DNA from 4 places in the Bittarella massiliensis (ex Durand et al. 2017) genome. Region 1 is predicted to be linked to each of the others. Evidence: riboswitches for the same ligand, from Rfam matches in the RefSeq annotation. Region 1 holds a riboswitch; each other region holds the start of a gene.
What was found. A riboswitch is a leader RNA that binds a small molecule or an ion and turns the genes downstream of it on or off. The one in region 1 is predicted to bind cobalamin.
Positions count from the first base shown of each region.

Region 2: linked by a shared signal. The riboswitch ahead of GT748_RS05575 (hypothetical protein) and the one ahead of GT748_RS09085 (ribonucleoside triphosphate reductase) in region 1 are both predicted to bind cobalamin.
Region 3: linked by a shared signal. The riboswitch ahead of GT748_RS01025 (immunoglobulin-like domain-containing protein) and the one ahead of GT748_RS09085 (ribonucleoside triphosphate reductase) in region 1 are both predicted to bind cobalamin.
Region 4: linked by a shared signal. The riboswitch ahead of GT748_RS10690 (immunoglobulin-like domain-containing protein) and the one ahead of GT748_RS09085 (ribonucleoside triphosphate reductase) in region 1 are both predicted to bind cobalamin.

Region 1 is NZ_WWVY01000007.1:66,724-71,896, forward strand. Features, by position in the region: gene GT748_RS09080 (anaerobic ribonucleoside-triphosphate reductase activating protein) at 315-1,004, opposite strand; gene GT748_RS09085 (ribonucleoside triphosphate reductase) at 1,001-3,103, opposite strand; cobalamin riboswitch at 3,243-3,434, opposite strand; gene GT748_RS09090 (Mbeg1-like protein) at 4,073-5,173, opposite strand, start outside.
Region 2 is NZ_WWVY01000003.1:349,181-354,353, forward strand. Features, by position in the region: gene GT748_RS05555 (manganese catalase family protein) at 1-476, shown strand, start outside; gene GT748_RS05560 (EamA family transporter) at 1,173-1,613, opposite strand; tRNA gene GT748_RS05565 (tRNA-Gly) at 1,798-1,871, shown strand; gene GT748_RS05570 (iron chaperone) at 2,070-2,441, opposite strand; cobalamin riboswitch at 2,616-2,817, shown strand; gene GT748_RS05575 (hypothetical protein) at 2,964-5,173, shown strand, end outside.
Region 3 is NZ_WWVY01000001.1:218,022-223,194, forward strand. Features, by position in the region: gene GT748_RS01025 (immunoglobulin-like domain-containing protein) at 1-1,982, opposite strand, end outside; cobalamin riboswitch at 2,276-2,501, opposite strand; gene GT748_RS01030 (nucleoside hydrolase) at 2,830-3,777, shown strand; gene GT748_RS01035 (putative polysaccharide biosynthesis protein) at 3,947-5,173, opposite strand, start outside.
Region 4 is NZ_WWVY01000009.1:80,393-85,565, reverse strand. Features, by position in the region: gene GT748_RS10690 (immunoglobulin-like domain-containing protein) at 1-2,314, opposite strand, end outside; cobalamin riboswitch at 2,579-2,818, opposite strand; gene GT748_RS10685 (MFS transporter) at 2,999-3,505, shown strand; gene GT748_RS10680 (replication-associated recombination protein A) at 3,579-4,862, opposite strand; gene glyA (serine hydroxymethyltransferase) at 4,966-5,173, opposite strand, start outside.

The sequences.
Region 1 (5,173 bases):
GAACGCCCAATTGGGTCTCCTTCCCAATATAGTCAGGGGAGCTGTAAAAAAATGGCGTTTTTTGTCCCCCCCAGCGCCCCTGTGCAGGGGGCGGCAGAGGGACGGCGCCAGCCCTTTCGCCGTCCCCAGGGGGCGGGGGCGGCCCTTTCCCCTCCGCGGCGGCCCTGGCGGCGGGAAAAAGGGGGATAAAAAGCCCCCCTTTTTCCCGTTTCCCGCCCCGCGTTTCCCCGCGGCCGGGCGGGAAGAGACGGCAAAAAGGCGCGGGAGAGCGTTGCCGCTCTCCCGCGCCGGGGCCGCATATCAAACAGGCCTGTCTAAAAGGTGAGGCCGGGCTGGACGGCCCGGAGCTGGGGCTCCACCGCCCGCACCTGCTCGGGGGTAAGGAAGGGGCGCTCCAACAGGGGGAGGTGCCGCTGCCGGGCGCAGGCGGGGGTGCGAAAGAAGTTGAGCCGGTAGCGGGGCAGCGGGGGCAACTGCCCCGCCAACTCCACCAGCGCCCCGGCGGTGAGCCCGGGGTAGAGGGTGGTCCGCGCCTCGCAGGGAACCCCCTTTTCGGCCAGCCGGCAGAGGGTCTCGCGGGTGGCGTCGTACCCCTGTTCGGGGGGAACGCCGCACACCTGGAGGTACTGCTGGCGGGGGGCCTTCCAGTCGATGGCCAGGTAGTCGCAGAGCCCCGCCTCCACCAGGGCCAGCACCCGCTGGGTCTGGCGGCCGTTGGTGTCCAGCTTGACCCGGTAGCCCATGGCCTTGAGGGCGGCCAAAAACCCCTCCAGATCGGGCTGGAGCAGCGGTTCCCCGCCGCTGACCACCACCCCGTCCAGCAGCCCCCGGCGCTTTTTCAAAAAGGCCTCCACCTCCCCTTCGGGCAGGCAGTCGCCGGGACCCAACAGGTCGCGGTTGTGGCAGTAAAAGCAGTCGGTGTCGCAGCCGCGGGTGAAGAGGACGCAGGCCAGCACCCCGGGGAAGTCGATGGTGCTGGTGCGCTGGATGCCGGCGACCTTCACTGGGCGGCCGCCTCGGAGAGTTCGCCCTCTTTGATGACGTACTTGACCCGCTGGCGGTACTCCTCCTTCTTGCCCTTGTGGAAGTTCTGCACCGGGCGGAGATAGCCCACCACCCGGCTCCACACCTCGGTGGCGGCGCCGCAGTCGGGGCAGCTGTACACCTCGCCGCTGATGTAGCCGTGCTCGGGGCAGACCGAGAAGGTGGGGGTCAGAGAGAGGTAGGGCAGCTTGTAGTTGGTAAAGGCCTTTTGCAGCAGGGCCTTGGCCACCTCGATGTCCCGGATCTGCTCGCCCAGGTAGAGGTGGAGCACCGTGCCGCCGGTGTACATGCACTGCAGGTCGTCCTGCAGGTCGAGGGTCTCGAAGATGTCGTCGGTGTAGCCCACCGGCAGCTGGGTGGAGTTGGTGTAGTAGGGCACCTCCTCCCCGGCGGTGAGGATGTCGGGGTAGCGGTCCCGGTCGAGCTGGGCCAGGCGGTAGCTGGTCCCCTCGGCGGGGGTGGCCTCCAGGTTGTAGACATGGCCGGTCTCCTCCTGGAAGCGGGTGATGACCTCCCGCATGTGGCCCAGCACCCGCAGGGCGAACTGCTGCCCCTCAGGGGCGGTGATCTCGCAGCCCAGGAAGTTGCGGCAGGCCTCGTTCATCCCCACCAGGCCGATGGTGTTGAAGTGGTTGAACCAGTAGGAGCCGGTGCGGGCCTTGACCTCTTTGAGGTAGTGGGCCGAGTAGGGGTACATCCCATTTTCGGTCTGCTTTTCAATGGTCTTGCGCTTGATTTCCAGGCTGTTCTTGGCCAGTTCCAGCAGCCCGTCCAGCCGCCGCATCAGGTCCTCCTCGTCCTGGGCCAGGTAGCACAGCCGGGGCAGATTGAGGGTGACCACCCCGATGGAGCCGGTCATGGGGTTGGAGCCGAAGAGGCCACCGCCTCGCTTGCGCAGCTCGCTGGTGTCAAGCCGCAGCCGGCAGCACATGGAGAGGGCGTCCTCGGGGGAGAGGTCGGAGTTGATGTAGTTGGAGAAGTAGGGGATGCCGTACTTGCAGGTGATCTCCATGAATTTGTCCACCACCGGGCTCTGCCAGTCAAACTCCTTGGTGACGTTGATGGTGGGGATGGGGAAGGTGAAGACCCGGCCGTGGCGGTCCCCCTCCATCATCACGTCGCAGAAGGCGGTGTTGAGCAGGTCCATCTCGGCCTGAAAGTCGCCGTAGCAGGCGTCCATGGGCTGGCCGCCGATGACCACGCACTCGTCCTTGAGGGTGGAGGGGACCACGATGTCGAAGGTCAGGTTGGAGAAGGGGCACTGAAAGCCCACCCGGGTGGGGACGTTGAGGTTGAAGATGAACTCCTGCAGCGCCTGTTTCACCGCGGCGTAGTCCATGTGGTCGTAGCGGATGAAGGGGGCGCAGTAGGTGTCAAAGGAGGACCAGGCCTGGGCGCCGGCCGACTCGCCCTGGGTGGTGAAGGTGGAGTTGACGATCTGCCCCAAAAAGGAGCGCAGGTGCTTGGCCGGGCCGCTCTCCACCTTGCCGGGCACCCCGCCAAAGCCCTGCATCAGCAGCTGGCGCAGGTCCCACCCGGCGCAGTAGGGGCCGAAAAAGCCCAGGTCGTGCAGGTGCAGGTCCCCCGAGGTGTGGGCGCGGCGGATCTCCTCGGGATAGATCTCGTGGAGCCAGTACTGCTTGGTAAAGGCCTCGCGGATGTAGTTGTTCATCCCGTTGATGGACTTTTGGGTGTTGGCGTTCTCCTGGATCTTCCAGTCCATGTCGTCCAGGTACTGGGAGAACATGTCGATGGTGGCGCCGATGAGGGCGTTGGCCTCCCGGGCGCCCTGGCGCTTCTCCCGGTAGAGGATGTAGGCCTTGGCGGTGCGGGCGTGGCGGTTTTCGATGAGGACCTTTTCCACCATGTCCTGCACCTCCTCCACGTCCAGCACGCCGGTGCGGGACGAGGCCATCTCCACCACCTGGCGGGAGAGCTCCTCCGCCCGATGCCAGTCGTCTCCCCCCACGGCGGCGGCCGCCTTGAAGATGGCCCAGGTGATCTTCTCCGGATCAAAGGGGACAATGTCCCCGCTGCGCTTGCGAATCGATTCGATCATCGTATTGTGTCCTCCCATCAAAGTGGTTTCAGAAAACCGCTGGAGACGCCCAGAGCGCTGAAAAGCCCCTGCCGGCCAAAGGCAGGCAGGGGCGCGACAAAAGTCACTCACCAGAGCCCGTTTGACGCCATACACCGTGGCAGCGCGCGCACAGCGGGCAGGTATTCCGGCTCGGATTCCACGCGCGCCCCGCCTTCCCAGCTCCCGGGGGAACCAGTGGCAGTTGGGGCGTGCTCTCTCCTTACGGCGGCGGGACCGCGCGGGCTTTTCACCCGTCTTCCCTGTTGCCGCCCGGCCCGATGACAGGCCGGGCACCCGCGTGCTTTCGTTTCCATATCTAGTTTTGATTCTGAAACAGATTGATCAAATCATACTACATCTTGTGCACCCAGTCAACCGTCATTTCGCCGATATTGCGGTGAAAGAGTGCCACAACAGGCGCGTTTTGAGAGGGGGTCCGAAGCGCCGAGGCGCATGGAGAAGCCCTTGGCGGGGTTTGGGCAGAGCGTCGGGGGGAAGGCCCATTTCACCCCGCCCCAACCAGGGGCGGACGCGTCCCTCCCACAGGGGCGCCGGGTGGACCTTCCACCCGGCGGCAAAGGGACAACGGGCGCAGAGGTCGGGCGGGCCGTTAGATGACAGGAGAGGCCGCTGCCCGCTGCCGGGAAGCAAGCCCTCCTTCCCGGCGGCGACAGGAGACCGGACCGCAGCCGATCCCGCTCCCCTCTCCGGGGCGAAAGGTTCCCTACTTCAGACACCACCCTGACTTCTTACCCCGGGGGCGGGCGGTATGGAGGTCCTCCCGGCGAAAAAGGGGGCAATCGTCCCCCTTCTCCCAAGCTCTTTCCGCCGCCCTGGCCCTCTTGACAGAGACGTCCGCCGCCCCCTGCCGGGAAGCAATCCCCCCTTCCTGGCGGCAACAGGAGACCGGGCCGCAGCCGACCCCGCTCTCCGGGGCGAGAGGGCACTCTACTCCAGACGCCGCTCCCCTCCCTCGCTCCGTGGGCGGGCAGGGCGGAGGTTCTCCCGCGCCGAGCGAAAGAGGCCGCCCATCACCTGGCCCATCAGGCGGCGGGTGTCCTCGTCCACATTTTTGAGGGACTGCAGCACCGCCCCGGCGCTGTGCAGCCAGTCGCCGGAGAGCTCGCCCACCGTCTTGGCCTGGGTGCCGGCCAGAAGCTGGTAGAGGGTGTCGAAGAAGGTGGCCCGCTCCTCCCTGCTCATCCCGGCCACCCAGTCCTTGAGGGTCTTGTCGATGAACTTGCTGCTGGCGCTCACCTCGTCGAGGCAGACAAAGCCGGGGCCCTTCACCTCCCAGGAGTAGAGGTCGTGCTGCATCAGCCCCACCTGGCCGCTGTGGACCACCGTGTAGGCCTCCTCGTGTTCCAGCAGCATCCCCACCACCGAGGACTGGGGCAGGTAGGTGTGCACCCGCTCCCGCACCGCCCGGTAGCCCGGGCCATCCAGCACCCCGCCGTCAAAGCCGGGGCCGTCGTTGTTCTGCACCCAGAGCAGCCGCTCCTGCACCGGGGCCGGGGCAAAGGCGGCGGCGTAGACCGCCAGGTTGCCCCCCTTGGAGTGGCCCCCCACCCGCCAGCTCGCCGGCCCTCGCTCCACCGCTCGGCAGAGGTAGGAGACCGCCTCCCTCTGGGCGGGCACCGGGGTGGCAAAGCCCATGTTGAAGTCCTCCTTCCAGCCCACCAGGGTGTTGTCGGTCCCCCGGAAGGCGGCAAAGCCGGTGCCGTCGCCGGGCAGGGCGCAGAGGGCGGAAAACTGCTTTTGCTCGTCGGCGTCCACGTCGTTGACATAGCCCAAAAGGGGCATCTCGCCAAAGCGGGCACTGGCGGCCAGGGCCCGCAGCAGGTCGCGGTCGCGCGCCCACATGGCCTCTGTCTGGCGGGCAAAGGCCGGGGAGAGGAGCCGTTCCGCCGCCCGGCGCAGGGGGATCGGTCCCCCCTCCCCCGGCGGGGGGACCACCCCGTCAAAGGGGACATAGGACAGCCGGCAGAGGATGAGGTTGTCCACGCAGGTAAAGGGCGCCTGGTCAAAGCGCAGGTCGCCCCGCCATTC
Region 2 (5,173 bases), on a different contig from region 1:
AGGAGCTCTGCCACATGGAGATGGTGGCCACCGCGGTCAACCTGCTCAACGGCCATGACCTGGACGCCGCCCACGCCACCGTGGGGAACGTGGAGGCCCACGTCCTCACCGGGTTGACCCCCATGCTGGCCAACGCCTCCGGCTATCTCTGGACGGCCGCCTACGTCAACGAGACCGGCGACCTGGCAGCCGACATCCTCTCGGACATCGCCGCCGAGCAGCGGGCCAAGGTGGTCTACCAGTACCTCTACCGCCAAATCGACGACAAGGGGGTGCGGGACACCATCGACTTCCTCCTCAACCGGGAGGAGGCCCACAACACCATGTTCCGCGAGGCCTTCAACCGCATTCAGGACACCGGCAGCCAGAAGGAGTGGGGCACCACAGTGGACTCCCGCATCTACTTTGACCTGTCCTATCCCGGCGGTCAGTCCTTTGACCCGGCCAAAAAGCAGCCGCCCAGCTTCAACATCTAGTCCCCGCAAAGGGGGGCGAGGGCAGCCCACAGGAAAATCTCCCCCCTGTCGGAAAGCGGCATCGCTTTGGCGGTGCCGCTTTCCCTTTTCCCGCCGACCGGCAGCCGCCTCTCCAACAGCGCATGGAAGCACAAAACGGGACAAACAGGCAGGCGTTCAGAAGGTGTTTTCCCTTTCTCCCCGCATTTTCCCCCGCTCCGTCCCATCCTGTGGGGATAGGGGGGACAAAAAAGCGAAAAATGGGCGGAGATGCCCCAAACGCGATCCGCAAAACACCGTCCGCGTCCCAGACGGGCCGGACCGCCATGCCGGCGGCAACAGCACCTATGCCCCGACACCAGCCCCCCATGGGGAAAGGCCCCCGTCACAGATCGCGTCTGCGCGGAAAACGGGGGGAGGCCGAGGGGGAGCTCGAAAGGATCCGGTCCGCCTTTGGACAACGGCAAGCCCCTTGTGGGCGGCGGTTTCTCCGCCCCTGGGGAAAGGCCGGCAACACTGCTTGCCGGCAAAAAGGCAACCGCACCGTGCGCCCGCCTTGTAAAAGGGGGGCGTTTTCCCCCTTCCCCGGCCGCGGCGCGCCGCCCCCACACGCCCGCAGGGCACAGAGAAAGGCGGGAGGGAGCCGCGTCGCTCCTCTCCCGCCTTTTGCCCGCCTTTGTCAGGGGCGGCCCGACCGCTCTCCCGGCCGAGGCCGGGTCACAAGATCATGACAAAGGTCCCCGCGGTGATCAGCACCCCGCCCAGGGCGGTCTTCAGGGTGATCTTCTCGTGCAAAAAGACGAAGGCCAGCACCATAGTGATGACCACGCTGAACTTGTCGATGGGCACCACCCGGGAGACCTCCCCCATCTGGATGGCCTTGTAGTAAAACAGCCAGGAGGCCCCGGTGGCCAGCCCCGACAGCACCAAAAAGACCATGCTGCGCCCGCCGATCTGCCGCAGCCCCGCCTGGGCGCCGGTGAGAAAGACGATCCCCCAGGCCATCACCAACACCACCGCCGTGCGGATGGCGGTGGCCAGGTTGGAGTCGATCTTCTCAATGCCCACCTTGGCCAAAATCGAGGTGAGGGCGGCAAACACCGCCGACAACACCGCATACAAAATCCACACCCGCTTCTCCCCCTTTGCCTCTTTCATCGCTCGATCCCCCTCTTTCTCCCCTCTAAAATAGCACCTTTTCCGCCCGCGCACAACGCCCTTTTTCCCACAGCTGCCCCCCGCCCTGTCGAAGGGGCGGGAAAGGGGAATTTTTTTGCAATTTCTCGCCCGGGGCTTGACGTTTGGGGGCAAGCCGTACTATAATAGTAAAGCACTTACAGGTGCAGGCGTAGTTTAGTGGTAAAACATCAGCTTCCCAAGCTGAGGTTGTGGGTTCGATTCCCATCGCCTGCTCCACCAGTCTGAGCCTGGGCGCATTCGCGCTCGGGCTCATTTTTTTATTTTGCCGTTTCTCGCAGGTGTGCGGCGGGCATCTTTTCACGGTATAGACCCCGACGGCAACGCCCGGCGCGATTTGCGCCGGTTTTTTTCTTTTTCCCCTGTGCAGGCCCCCGCCTCTCTGCCCCCGCAGGGGAATCGGCGCGGCGAGCGGCTTTACCCCCGCCAAAACGCGGCGCAGTCCCGCTTGTCCTCTACGTTGAAGCGGATGATCTCTTCCAGCAGCGCAAAGTCCACCGCCTGCCCCCAGGGGATGCGGATGAGCTCCTTGCTGTGGCGGTACCCCGCCCGTTCGATCGCGCCGGAGAAGCGGAGGATCCCGGCCCTCTCCGGGGCCACCGCCAGATGGGCCTTTGCGGCGCTAAAGCCGATGATAAAGGTGCCGTGGTCGGTGAACATCGGCTGGTTCCAGGCAATTTTAGGGGTCAAATCGGGAAACTTCTCCCCCACCCAGCGCAGGACCTCACCGAGGACCGCCCGCTGCCACACCGTCTCGAGCCCCTCCAAATAGGCTGTGAATGGGGTCAAACGCGCCCCCTCCTTTCCCTCCCCCTTATTTTTCACAGCCGCCCCGCCGTTATCCAGCCGGCGGCAAGATGGCCCGTCCAGCCGGGAACAAAACTTTCCAGGCGCGCATCTCCGGCAAAGTCCCCCTTCAAATTGACTTGCGGGCCAGGGCCGTGGTATAGTGGTCTCATCAAAAACAGAATGGTTCGTTGTGGTCGCCCCTCGGGGGCGAGCAAGAGGGAACACGGTGAAAATCCGTGACAGTCGCCGCTACTGTGAGGATGGCGAAATCCAACGGCAGCTTCGCTGCCGCCACTGGGCATCTGGGCCTGGGAAGGCGGGTTGGAGAGTAGGGAGACATCCGAGTCAGGAGACCTGCCGCAACAGGGTGTATGAGTAGTTCCGGCCGAGGACAAAAGTGCCAAAACAGGCTGGGCCGCCCTGCGCCCGCCCTTTTTGCACGAAAGGCCGTCGGACGACGGTCTTTTTTTGTCGTCCTCCCCCGGCTGCCATCCCCGCGACCATCGAGAGGAAGAGAAGAAAATGGGAAACATCTCTGTAAAAAAGCGGGCGACAGCGGCGCTGCTGGCGCTCTGCCTCTGCGCCTCCGGCAGCCTGCCCGCCCTGGCGGCAGAGCCGTCGACAGAACTGGGCTGGCCCCAGTTTTTAGGGACCGACGGGCTCAAAGGCGTCTCCGACGCCAAAACCCCCACCACCGCCGGCGAGATCGAACGCAAGTGGGAGAAGCAAGTCGGCGACTCCACCTCCTGGACCGACTCGTCGGGCACCCCGGTCATCCTGGGGAACTACGTCTACAATTACAGTTTCCAGCGCCTGCGCAAGTACGAGCTGGACAGCGGCAAAGAGGTGGCCAGCGCCCCGGTCTTCGGCGCGGCCCACAACCAGTACACCATGATCCTGGGCGCGGGGGACGGCAAAATCTTCGTCCCCTGCGAGATCAACAACCTGGATGCCGACGCCACCGGGGTGCAGAAAAACTTCCTGCGCGTCTTTGACGCCGAGACCCTCGAGCAGCTCTACGTCACCCAGGAGCTGCCGGGTTCGGCCATGCAGAGCCCGGTCATCTGCCACGACGGGCGGGTGTTCACCGGCTCCTACCGCACCGGCGGGGTCTACGCCTGCTTTGACACCGCCGACGAAAATCCCGCCAGCACCACCGAGGTCAAGGCCGCAAACTGGACCGTCGCCTCCCCCTCCGACGCCGGCTTCAACACAAACGGCGTGGCCTTTGCCGGGGACTACGCCGTCTTCACCGACGCCAACTATACCGGCTCCAGCACCGTCTGGTCGGTCAACTACAAGACCGGCGCGGTGGCCGACACCTTCTCGCTGCCCAGCGGCTACAACGCCCGCTCCACCCCCTTTTACTATGAAAAGGATGGCCGCGTCTACCTCTCCTCCGGCCACCCCACGGCGGGGGCGGCGGTGCGCAGCTACAAACTGCGCGCCGACGGCAAGTTGGACCAGGCCAGCCTGCGGGAGTGGACGGCCGGCATCTCGGGGGGCGACACCCAGTCCTCCCCGGTCATCTACAACGACCGGCTCTACCTGGCCGGCCAGGGGTTTGGCGCGCAGATGCCGGTCTTTGTCGTCGACGTCAACACCATGACCACCCTCTACCAGACCGGCACCGTCAACAGCGCCGGCTCCGCCGCCCTGACCACCGCCTACGCCAGCGCCGAAAACGGCAACCAGGTCTATCTCTACTTTGTGGCCAACGAGAATTCCGACAACCTCTTCATCTTAAAAGACAGGGAGGGCCAGACCGCTCCCCAGGTCGAGGTGGTCCCGGGCATCGGCCGCCGCCAGTACTGCACCCAGAGCATCGCCATCGCCCCCAACGGCTCGCTGGTCTGGTACAACGACGCCAGCTACCTCTACTGCTACGGCAACAAGGGGGACACCGCCATCACCGCCGCCGATGTGCAGCGCCAGATCGAGCGGCTGCCCGACGCCGACTCCTACCGCTATATCAACCTGGCGGAGGCCCGGCGGGTGGAGAGCCGCTACCGCGCCCTCTCTGCCGCCGAACAGGCCAAGGTGACAAACCACGGCAAGTTGGAGGAGATCTTGGCCCTCTCCACCGCCGACCCCATCGCCCGCATCAACCAGGGCATCGCCTCTCTCGACCTCTCGTCCCTCACCCTGCAAGACGCGGACAAGGTGAGCGCCCTGCTCTCGGCCTACGAGGCCCTCTCCGCCCAGGAGCGCTCACAGATTACCGGCGCCGACACCCTGCAAAAGGCGGCGGCCGCCATCGAGACCCTGCGCCAGGAGGCGATCGTCCAGAAGCTGGACGAGGACATCGCCGCCCTGCCCGCCCTTTCCGCCCTCACCTCCGGCGACCGCGCCGCGGTGGACAGCCTGCAATCGCGCTATGAGGCCCTCCCCGACGCCCAGCGGGAGAAACTGGCCAACCGGCAGCGGCTGGCCGACAGCCGCGCCCGGGTGGCCGCCATCGAGGAGCAGATGGCCGCTGCCGCCCAGTTGATTGCCGACAAACTCGGCGGGGCGGAGATCACCCTGGAGAGCCGCCCCCTCATCCAGGAGCTGGACCGAGCGCTGGAGGGACTGCTCCCCGCCGACCTGGCCAAAATTTCCGAGATCGAGCAGTACCTGAGCCCGGCCAAGGTGGACCTGGTCAACCTGATGACCGCCCAGTTGTTGATGAAAGACGGACAGCCCATCCCCGTCACCGCCGAAAACGCCGCCCAGCTGCTGGCGATTGCCCG
Region 3 (5,173 bases), on a different contig from region 1:
CGCTGCAGTTGGAAGGTCAAAGAGACGTTGGCAAAATGCAGGTAGTCGGTCTCGTTGGGGTTTTTGGCGTAATAGGTAATGCTGCCGTCAGCGGCGATGTAGTCGGCGTTTCCGGTTGTGAGGATGCTCACCTGCACATTTTCATAGCCGAGCTCTGCCAGCCTGTTGGAGAGCACGGTGACGATGTTGGTGTCCTTCCCGTAAACGGGATTGAGCTTTGTCCAGCTGTCCTCCAGCGCCTTCTTGGCGGCGTCGACATACTCCTGGTCCCCCACCCCCGCCTCGGAATAGACGGTGAGGGAGAACACCTTGCTGTCGCTCACCCCGCCAAGGGTGAGGTGGGCGGTCAACTTGACGTTGGCGATGCCGCTGTCGGGGATCTTGACCACGCCGGCGTCGGTGATGACAGAGGGGGTATCGCTCTGCCAGGTGATGGCGCTCCCATTGCCGCCGGCAGTGGGCAACACGAGGGTCTGCGCCTCTTTGATGGCGCCGGTGACATTCAGGGTCAGGGCCTCTTTGTCTTCCGCCAACTTCTGCGCATCAGACTTTTCCACCGGCCCTATTGCCTGGGAGGTGGCAGAGGAGCCCTCTTCCCCCGACACCTGCACCCGCAGGAGGGCGCCGAGATAGCTCCCGTCTTCTGGAATGGTGAAGGTGGGGTCGGTTGCCCCCGCAATGTCGGTGAAGCTCCCCCCGTTGTCCGAGGAGGACTGCCACTGGTAGGTCACCTTGGTGGCTGCGGTCCCATCCGTACCGGTGGCCTTGGCGGTGAGCTTTTCTCCCGCCTTGGGAGAGCCGGCGAGCGAGACGGCCGTGACGGGCACAGGCACCACCGGTGCGCTGCCAGCCAGCCACTTCAGTGTGGGATAGCCGTTTGCGACGGCCACGTACTGGATAGACTCGTCGATTGTTGGAACGAAGGAGCTCCCCTCGTTGCGATTGAGTTTGTCGACGACCGCAGAGCTTTTTAGCTGCTCCTCCGCATAGGCGCCGGTGGCCTCGTCTGTCGCGTCGGCCAAAAAGACATTTCCTGCGGCGAAGTTGCCGTCCAGAAGGCTCCCCGCAATGGGAGCGGTGACACTGCCCGCAGACTTTAGTTCTCCACAGTTCAAGTTGTTAAAAAATGCTGCAGTGGGTGTTGCGGTATTCTTGGTGGTTCTGCCGACAATTCCGCCCACATAGGAGTTGGCGGCTAGGGTGCTTTCCGATTCGATCACTCCGGCATTGATACAGTTGTACACGTAGCCGGTCTTGTTGGTCTTTCCGACGATCCCGCCGGTCCCAGAAGCCAGGTTGCCCTGGGGGCAGCTGATCGCGCCGGCGTTGTAGCAGCCAGAAATACTGCTGGTTGCCTCTGACTGATAGCCTGCAATGCCGCCGGCTATCACCCCTTTAACCGCTCCGCCATTGTAGCAGCGAATAATGGTGCCGTTGTTCTGACCTGTGATCCCGCCGGTGTATGCGCTTGTAGATGTGGAATCGCGGGTCACATTCACATTGGTGGTGCAGTTGTCGATCGTCCCCTTATTAAAGCCGACAAGGCCAGCCACATAGTTGCCGTTGGCTTTGACAGAGACAGTCCCCCCAACAGTGAGGTTTTTGACTGTGCCTGTTTTTCCCACATTGCCGAACAGTCCCTGGTATCCTGTTGTGGCGTTGATGGATAGGTTGCTGATCGTTTCGTTTTGGCCGTCAAAGGTCCCGGAGTACTCGTGGTCGTAATCGTTTCCAATTGGCGTCCAGGCCTGACTGTTTAAGTCAATGGATTGAGTGAGGACGGCGTTGATCCCCGTGTTGCCGCCATTGACCTGGTTTGCAAACCAGGTGAGCTCTGCCGCAGTGCCGATTTGATAGACGTCGTCGACAACAGCCGGCTCGCTCGACGGCGCGCCTTCTGCCCAGACGGTGACCCCCGTCGAGGAGAGGGCGATGAGGAACGCCAGTGCACACGCCCAAATTCGCTGTGCCACTTTTTTCATTTCTTCTAAACTCCTTTGTTGTTTTCCCTTGGATCAGGATCCTTTGGAAGACAGCCCTCCTGCTTTTGAGGGGGCCGTTCCCAAAAGGACCATCCTCGGCATACCTGTTTCCCCTTTTCTGTGTCCTGCTCTGTCCTTCACCCCCTGCAAAAATAAAAAAGTGCTCTCCCCGTCAGGGGAAAGCACACAAATATCTTTTACAGGCAAACGCGCCCCATAGAACAGTCAAATTCCTTGGAGACGGCATGCTACCGCAAAACAATACTCGGCAATATTCCCTCGCCCGGGAGGATCGATCCGACGGGGGTATGGCAGGTCTCCTGACTTATGACCGAAGCAGAGTTTGCTTCCGAAACGACGCCTTCTCAGTTTGCATTTTCACCTGTGGTGAGCATCCCAATGGCAAATGTCGTTCCCGTTTTGTCAAATACAGTAATGGCGATTGCACCGGATTCCAACCGGTTTCCCTTTTCATCTACTCGGCAGATTGCCTTTCAAACCATACCCCAAACAAATTGACTATTCAATTTGGGCCATTATAACATAAACTTCCATTGTTGTAAATTGCTCCACGAGTGCCACCGCCCCCCCCGTATTTTACGGCGAGCGGCGCAGGCCGGTTTTGACGATTGTGCGACAGGTCGCCGGTTTGCCCAAGGTCTGCAACGCAACACCCGCTTTCAAAAGGGGCGCTCTTCCAAATGAAAGTTTTTTGCATTGTGCTGTTGTGTGTTGACGGCATGGCGGGGGCCTGCTTTCTCTCCCTCCAACAGGTCTTTTGTCCTTTGCCCGCCCGCTGTCATCTGGTATGATGGAGACAAGACTAAATTGTTTGGAGGCGATCCCTGTGACGCGCATTCCCGTGCTCATCGACTGCGACCCCGGTGTGGACGACGCCTTTGCCCTGGCTCTCGCCCAAAGCTGCCCCCATTTTGACATCCGGGCCATCACGGCGGTCTACGGCAACATGCCCTTGAAGAAGACCCTCTACAACGCCCGCGCCCTCAACGAGGTGCTGGCCATCGGCGCCCAGGTGGCGGCGGGGGCCAAAGAGCCCTTTTTTAAGAAATACGACCGGGGCGACGACTATGTGAGCCCGGTCCACGGCAGCACCGGTATCGCCAGCATCCTCCTGCCGGAGGGCCGCCGGCCCCTGGATGAGGACGAGGCCTGCGACGTCATCTACCGCGAGGCGGTGCGGGCGGGGGGCGAGCTGCTCCTCTTTGCCGTCGGCCCCCTGACCAACGTGGCCAAGGCCCTGATGCGCTATCCCAATCTGCCGGGCCTCATCTCCCGCTTCTACATCATGGGCGGCGGCATTGAGATGGGCAACCAGAGCCCCTATGCCGAGGCAAACATCTTTAAAGACCCCACCGCCGCCCGCATCTGCTTTGAAAAGCTGCCCACCCACATGGTGGGGCTCAACGCCACCTGCGACGGCGCCCTGAGCGAGGCAGATTTGGACGAGCTCATCGCCGCCTGCGGCGACGGCCCCAAGGCCGCGCTGCTCAAGGAGCTCTTCACCTATTCCCGCCACAATGCCTTTGTCAAAGGGCAGGATTCCAACATCATCCATGACGCCATCGCCGTGGCCTGGGCGATGGACGGAGCCGTCTGCGGCGGGGAAGAGCGCCATGTCTGGGTGCGGGACGATGCCGGTGACCGGGACGGCGAGACGGTGGCGGATCCCGCAGGAGTGGCCCCCGCCAATACCTGGGTGGCCATGACCACCGACACCGCCCGCTATAAGGGGCTCTTGCTGCAGATGTGCCGGTACTACCGGGAGATAGAGTAGTGTTGTCCGACGCTTGAAAGTCTGCAAAATCCCCATCCACCACCCGCATGGGGGGCCACAGTCGTCGGGGTAAGAAAGACCGGCTTTCAGACGATCCCGATCCACCCGCCTGTGTGGGGTGTGAGCAAAAAAAGTGCTGTCCGATCGGACAGCACTTTTTTAGTTGCGTTTATTTCAGCAGCCCCAAACGGCCTGCCAAGGTGGCGATGGTGCGGCCCAGGGGGAGCTCGTAGAGCTCTTTTTTGGAGAAGCACCGCAGGGCCAGCACCAACACAAAGTAGCAGCTGGCGGCCAGCAGGATGGCCACCAGGGTGCAGACCAGATTGCTCTTGACCAGCAGGTGCAGCAGGTGGTACCCGCCCCAGGCCACAAGCCCCATGAGGGCGGAGGAGAGGAGGGGGGCCAGGAAGATTTTTTTCAAGTTCTGCCGGTGGGGGAGGCGGGCCCGCAAAAAACGCCAGTTGAGCAGGCAGGTGGTCATGGGGAAGGTGATGTTGCCGATGACCAGGGCGTACACCCCCAGGTCGGTGAACCAGAGCAGCCCCAAAATCAACACCAGGTGGATGGCCAGGGCGATGGCGGAGTGCTTGACCGGGGTGCGCATAAAGCCCAGCCCCTGCAAGATGGCGCTGGTGATGGTGGAGAGGACGTAGAAGACCGCGGCCGAGGACCCTACCTCCAGCAGGTGTACCGCCAGGTCCCGGTAGGTGACCAGGCTGGGGAAGAGCAGGGTGATGATCGGCCGGGCCAACACCGCCAGCCCCACCGCGCAGGGCAGGACGATGACCGTGTTGAACTTGATCACCGAATCGGCCTTGCGGCAGACTTCGCGGTGGTCCCCCAGGGTCTGGGAGGCGACGATGCTGGGGATGACCGAGGCCGCCATGGCCGAGGCGATGGCCACCGGCACGTTGATGAGCAGCACGTACTGGGAGTTGAAGACCCCCTGCAGCGAGCTGACGGCGGTGGCAGCCATCCCCTTGGCCTGCATGATGTTGCCGAAAATCAGGTCGTCGGCGGTGTTTCCCAGCTGGTAGACCGTCTGGCTGAGGATCACCGGGAGGATGGTCAGCAGCAGGATGCGAAAGACCTGACCGCCGCTCTCCTCCACCTCGGTGCGGTCACGGCGGATCTGGCGCATGACGGTGGGCCGGTAGAGGGCGTAGACGACGACCAGCAGCAGCAGGGCGGTGGCGGCGCCGGCCAGGGTGCCCACCGTTCCCCCCGCCGCCCCGCGCGAAGCTGTCTGCGAGAGGCTGGGGCTGGAGGTGACAAAGGCGTAGGCCGCCCACACGCTCACCACCGCGTTGACGATCTGCTCAAAGATCTGCGAGAGGGCAGTGGGCATCATGGTGCCCCGCCCCTGGAAGAAGCCGCGCAGGGTGCCCACCATCGA
Region 4 (5,173 bases), on a different contig from region 1:
AGACGTGGCCGTTTGCCCGGTCCCACCCCAGGTTGTGGGTGATGAAGTCAGGGCTCTCGTTTGCGCCCTTGATGCCGTCAAAGAGGGCGGCCTCATAGGCCTTCATCTCGGCGTTGGCGGCGTCCACCTCGGCCTGGGTGATCCCCTTGATGGTGACCGGGAAGGTCTTGGTGGCGCTGACCCCCTGGTAGGTGAGGGTCAATTTGAGATTGGTCTGGGTGTCGGGCGCACCGACGCTGCGGTAGACATTGCAGCGCAGATAGCTGGCGGTGAGGTAGTTGGTCCCATCCGCCGCCGCGCTGTCGGTGGACCACTGGTAACTCATGGCCCTGTTCTCAGGGGTGTCGGCAATCATCCCCGCCTTGATCAGGTCGCCGACATCCTTGAGCTGGATGTCGAATTCCAGCGCCTGGGGGTCGATTTCGGTCAGCCCCAGGCTGCTCATCTCGGTAAAGCCGTCGAGGGTGACCCCCGCCAGCGCCGCATCGACGGCCGTCTGGGCGGCGTCGTGCTCCTGCTGGGTGACAGCGGGGACCGTGAGGGGAATCTCCACCGTCCGCTTGGTGACCGAGCCGGAGGTGTAACTGTCCTTGTCGATGGTGAGGGTCAGCTTGACGGTGGCGTCGGGCTCGCCGTAGGCGGGCCGGTTGACCTTCACCGAGCTGGAGCCGTAGGAGGGCGGATCGATAACAGCGGTGTTGTCACTCGCCCACTTCAGCGCGACGTCGCTATACCCGCTCACCCCATAGGAGGAGAGGGTCTTTTGCAGTTTCAGCGGGCCCACCACGTGGTCGGCGTCGGCATTGTCCAGGCCGATGAGGGCAAATCTGTCCGCCCCGCCAAAGAGGGCGGCGGCGCCGTCGATCTGCTCCTGGGTGGTCTTTGTGTGCGCCGGCACGGTGACCAGAACGGTCTTTTCGCAAAAGACGCCGGGGACACTCGCCTTGGAGAAGCGGAAGGTGACCTCTCCCTGCACCTTTTCGTCGGTGAAGGTGACCTTCCCGTTTTCATCGCCCGCCGCAGCGGAGATGTTGGCGTTGCCGCTGGAGACCACCTCGACTGAAATGTCGGTGCGGTCCATCTGCAACTGCCAGGTGGTCTCGACATTGTCCACCGGCACGTCGTTGTAATCGCTGTCCCAATCGGTCTCCCGCACATAGAGACCGTTGGTCGCAGAGAGGCTCACCCCGTCCACCGCGGCCTGGATCTCGGCGCGCACCTCGTCGGCGGTGACGGCCTTGACGGTGACCGAAAAGACCTTGGTGTCGCTTGCCGTGCCGCGGGAGATGGTGGCGGTGAGGGTGAGGGTCACATCCACCCCGTCAGTGGGGCGGGTGAGCTTGCCGTTGTCGCCGAGGACCGCTTGATTGTCGCTCTGCCAGGCGATGCTGGTCCCGGCGCTGCCGGCGGTGGGCAGGGTCAAATCGCCCTTCACCGCCGAGAGGTCGCCCAGATCCAGCTCGCCTTTGGCCTTGGCCACCGCCTCGGCGTCGGTGTAGGTCACCTCAGTGACCGTCAGCTCGGCATAGGGGCGGCTGATGTCGATGGCCGGATTCCCCTTGCTGTCGTACCAACTGCTCTTGCGGACAGCGGAGAGGGTGTACCGGCCCGCCTCGTCAAAGGTGAGGGAGGCGACGCCGTTTTCGTCGGTGGTGCCCACCTCGGCCTCTGCCCCGCCGTCTTTAGAGGCGAGGATGGTTGCCCCCTTGACCGGCGACGCCGCCGCGGCGTTCATCCCCGCGGTGCCCATGAGGGTGACCGAGACGGGTTCGCCAGTGTTGGCCGTCAGGCTGTCACCGGCAAAATAGGTGTAGAGGCTGCCGGCGTATGCACTGTACCAGAGGTCGTATAGGGTGACCTCGTCGCCATTTGCCAGGGGGCAGCCGTCGATGAGGTAGCCGGTGCCGTCCTTTGCGGGATAGGCGTCGTTGACCATGTACATGAAATAGACATCGGTCGGGGCGTCGGCGTTGGTGTCCAAAAAGTCCTGCAAAAAGCCGGGAGTGGCGTCGATAACGTCCGCCGGGTCCAGGCCGTTGTCCACGCAGTACTGCGCCAATACATGCAGGGGGGTGTAAAAACCGGGGTCCTTGTCCGCCCAGGCCGTGAGGCCATATTCGGGCAGGGACTTGTAGGTGTCGGGCAGGGTGATGGCCGTCGGCTCAACCGCCGTAAAGCCGTACCCCTCGACCCGCAGGGTGGTGCTGATCCCGGCGCCGCCCCGAGGGGCGCCGGCCGCGGCATAGGCCGGGGTCAGCAGGGCGCCCAGCGCCAGACAGAGCGCCAGGACCAAGCTTGTCAGTCGTTTTGTCATTGTCTCTCTCCTTTTTTTGTTCCCTTCGGGGGAAAAAGGAAAGGGCCCGCCGAAACTCGGCGGGCCCCAAAGAGCGTACACAAATAGCCGGAGCCAATATTCACCCCGCGCATTGCTGTACCATCTTTTCCTCACCGAAAGAAGGGTATAGTTTTTCGTTCTGAAAAACTGTGTCGTTTTCTTCATCAAATAGGAGCTGGTTTGCCATTGGCAAGCCAGCTTTTTTGTGCAACAAACACAAATTGTTTCATCGAACAAAAAAACTATACGTATACATTGCCGGCAGATATCCTGACTTGAGGCTGCGGGCGGCCTGTTGGCCGCCACTCCTCCCCCCGCCCTTCCCAGCGCGCGCCCAGAACGCGCGCCAGTGGTTGCGGGGTTCGTCCCCTCTCACAGTAGAGTGAACTGTTGCGGATTTGCACCGCATTCCCCGTCCGGCGGCAGGGCTTTTGCCCGCCGCCTCCACAGCCAAAAGGCTGTACCGACACCCCTATGGTACAGGCATTTTTTGGAATTGTCAATGCCTGACCGAGCGATTTTTCCCCCTTTCGGCAGGGGGCGGCCTCCCCGCAAAATCGACGGCCTTCCTTGTTTTGCGGCCGGTTTCATGGTATGATAAAAAATATCGATCCCGGCGAACAAGGGGCGCCGACTTGAAACGAAAAAGGAGCGATCTCCCCCATGGGAATTTTTGTTGCAATAGCCATCCTCTTCATTTTGATCTCCTGCGTCCTCTTTTTGGTGCGCACCCCGCTGGCCCAGTGGGGCAGTTGGCAGTGGATCTTCCTGGCCTTCAGCGTGCTGCTGCTGCTCTTCTTTGTGGCCATGGTCTGGTACTCCATCCAGACCCACCGGGAGCGCAAGGAGGAGAAGGCCGAGCGGGCCCAGCAGGAGCGGGAGGCACGCCGCCGGCAGGCCGCCATCACCTACGACGACCTGGACATCCTCCCCGAGGAGGAGCGGGAGGAGCCCGATGACTTTGACTACGAGGGGTACAGCCAGGTCGAGGAGGGCGAGATCGTCTACATCGACGGCAAGGTGATGATCGCCGGTTCGGAAGAGGCCAACGCCGCGGTGGCCGCCCTCAAGGCCGAGAAGGAGGAGGCCCGCCGCCGGGACGCCGAGGAGAAAGCCCGCCTCAAGGCCGAGGAAGAGGCCCGTCAAAAGGGCGAAGATCCCCAGGAATGACCCCGTTTTTCGGCAGCCAAAAGCCGCCTCCACCGCGCGTTGCGGCAGGGGCGGCTTTTTTGCTGGAAAGGGGCTACTTCTCCCCCTCCTTGTGGCGGGCCTTGATCCCGTCCCAGTAGGCCTTGGCGGCCTGCTCGGTCTTGTTGGGGCCGTACTGGTAGTAGACCCGGCCGCGCAGGCTGTCGGGCAGGTACTGCTGGGCCACATAGTGGTCGGGGTAGTCGTGGGGCAGGCGGTAGCTGAGCCCGCGGCCCATCTTGGCCGCCCCGCCGTAGTGGGCGTCTTTGATGGAGGCGGGCACGTCGGAGTAGCGGCCCGCCTCCACGTCGGCCATGGCGGCGGCGATGGCCAGGTTGGCCGAATTGGATTTGGGGGCGGTGGCCATGAGGATGGCGGCCTGGGCCAGGGGGATGCGCCCCTCGGGCAGCCCCAGTTGCAGGGCGCTGTCGACGCAGGCCTTGACGATGGCCACGCACTGGGGGTAGGCCAGACCCACGTCCTCGCTGGCGATCACCAGCAGCCGCCGGCAGGCCGAGGGCAGGTCCCCCGCCGCCAGCAGCCGGGCCAGGTAGTGGACAGCCGCGTCCGGGTCGGACCCGCGAATCGACTTTTGCAGGGCGCTCATCACGTCGTAGTGGGCGTCGCCGTCCCGGTCGTAGCGCATGGCCGAGCGCTGGGCCACCTGCATCGCCCGCTCCAGGGTGATGGTCTTTTCCTCCCCGCCCTCGTCAAAGCCGGTGCCGTTGCAGCACAGCTCCACCGCGTTGAGGGACTTGCGCACATCCCCCCCGCAGCTCTGGGCGATGTAGTCGGCCACCTCGTCGGGACAGTGGATGGGGTAGCCCATCTCCCCCGCCATCTTCTCAAAGGCGCGCAGCACCGCCCGCTTGACCTCCTGTGGCTCCACCGGCCGGAACTCAAAAATGGTGGAGCGGCTGAGGATGGCGTTGTAGACGTAAAAATAGGGGTTTTCGGTGGTGGAGGCGATGAGGGTGATGGAGCCGTCCTCCAAAAATTCCAGCAGGGTCTGCTGTTGCTTTTTGTTCAGGTACTGGATCTCGTCCAGGTAGAGGAGGATCCCCCCCGCGCCGGAGAAGGTGTCCAGCTCGGCGATGATCTGCTTGATGTCGGCGGTGGAGGCGGTGGTGCCGTTGAGGCGGTGGAGTTCCTTCCCCGCCTGCTTGGCCACGATGCGGGCCACGGTGGTCTTCCCCACCCCCGAAGGGCCGTAAAAGATCATGTTGGGGATCTGCCCCGAGTCGGCGATGTTGCGAAAGACCGAGCCGGGGGCCAGCAGGTGTTGCTGGCCCACCACCTCGTCGAGGGTCTGGGGGCGAATGCGGTCGGCCAAGGGCATGGCGGTCTCCTCCTGTTTTTTGCAAAGTGAAGTCAAAACAGATGGGCCGGCGGGCTTCTCCCCGCCGGCCCATCTGCTATTGTAACACAGTCTCCCCTGTTTTTTAGAGGTAGAGGGGATATTTTTCGCACAGGGCCCCCACCCGCTGGCGGATGGCGTCGGCCTGGCCCGCAAAGTCGGCGGCGGCCAGGTAGATGAGCTCGGCGATCTCGGTCATGTCCGCTTCCTTGAGGCCGCGGGTGGTGACCGCCGGGCTGCCGGCGCGGATGCCGCTGGTGACAAAGGTGCTCTTGGGGTCAAAGGGGATGGCG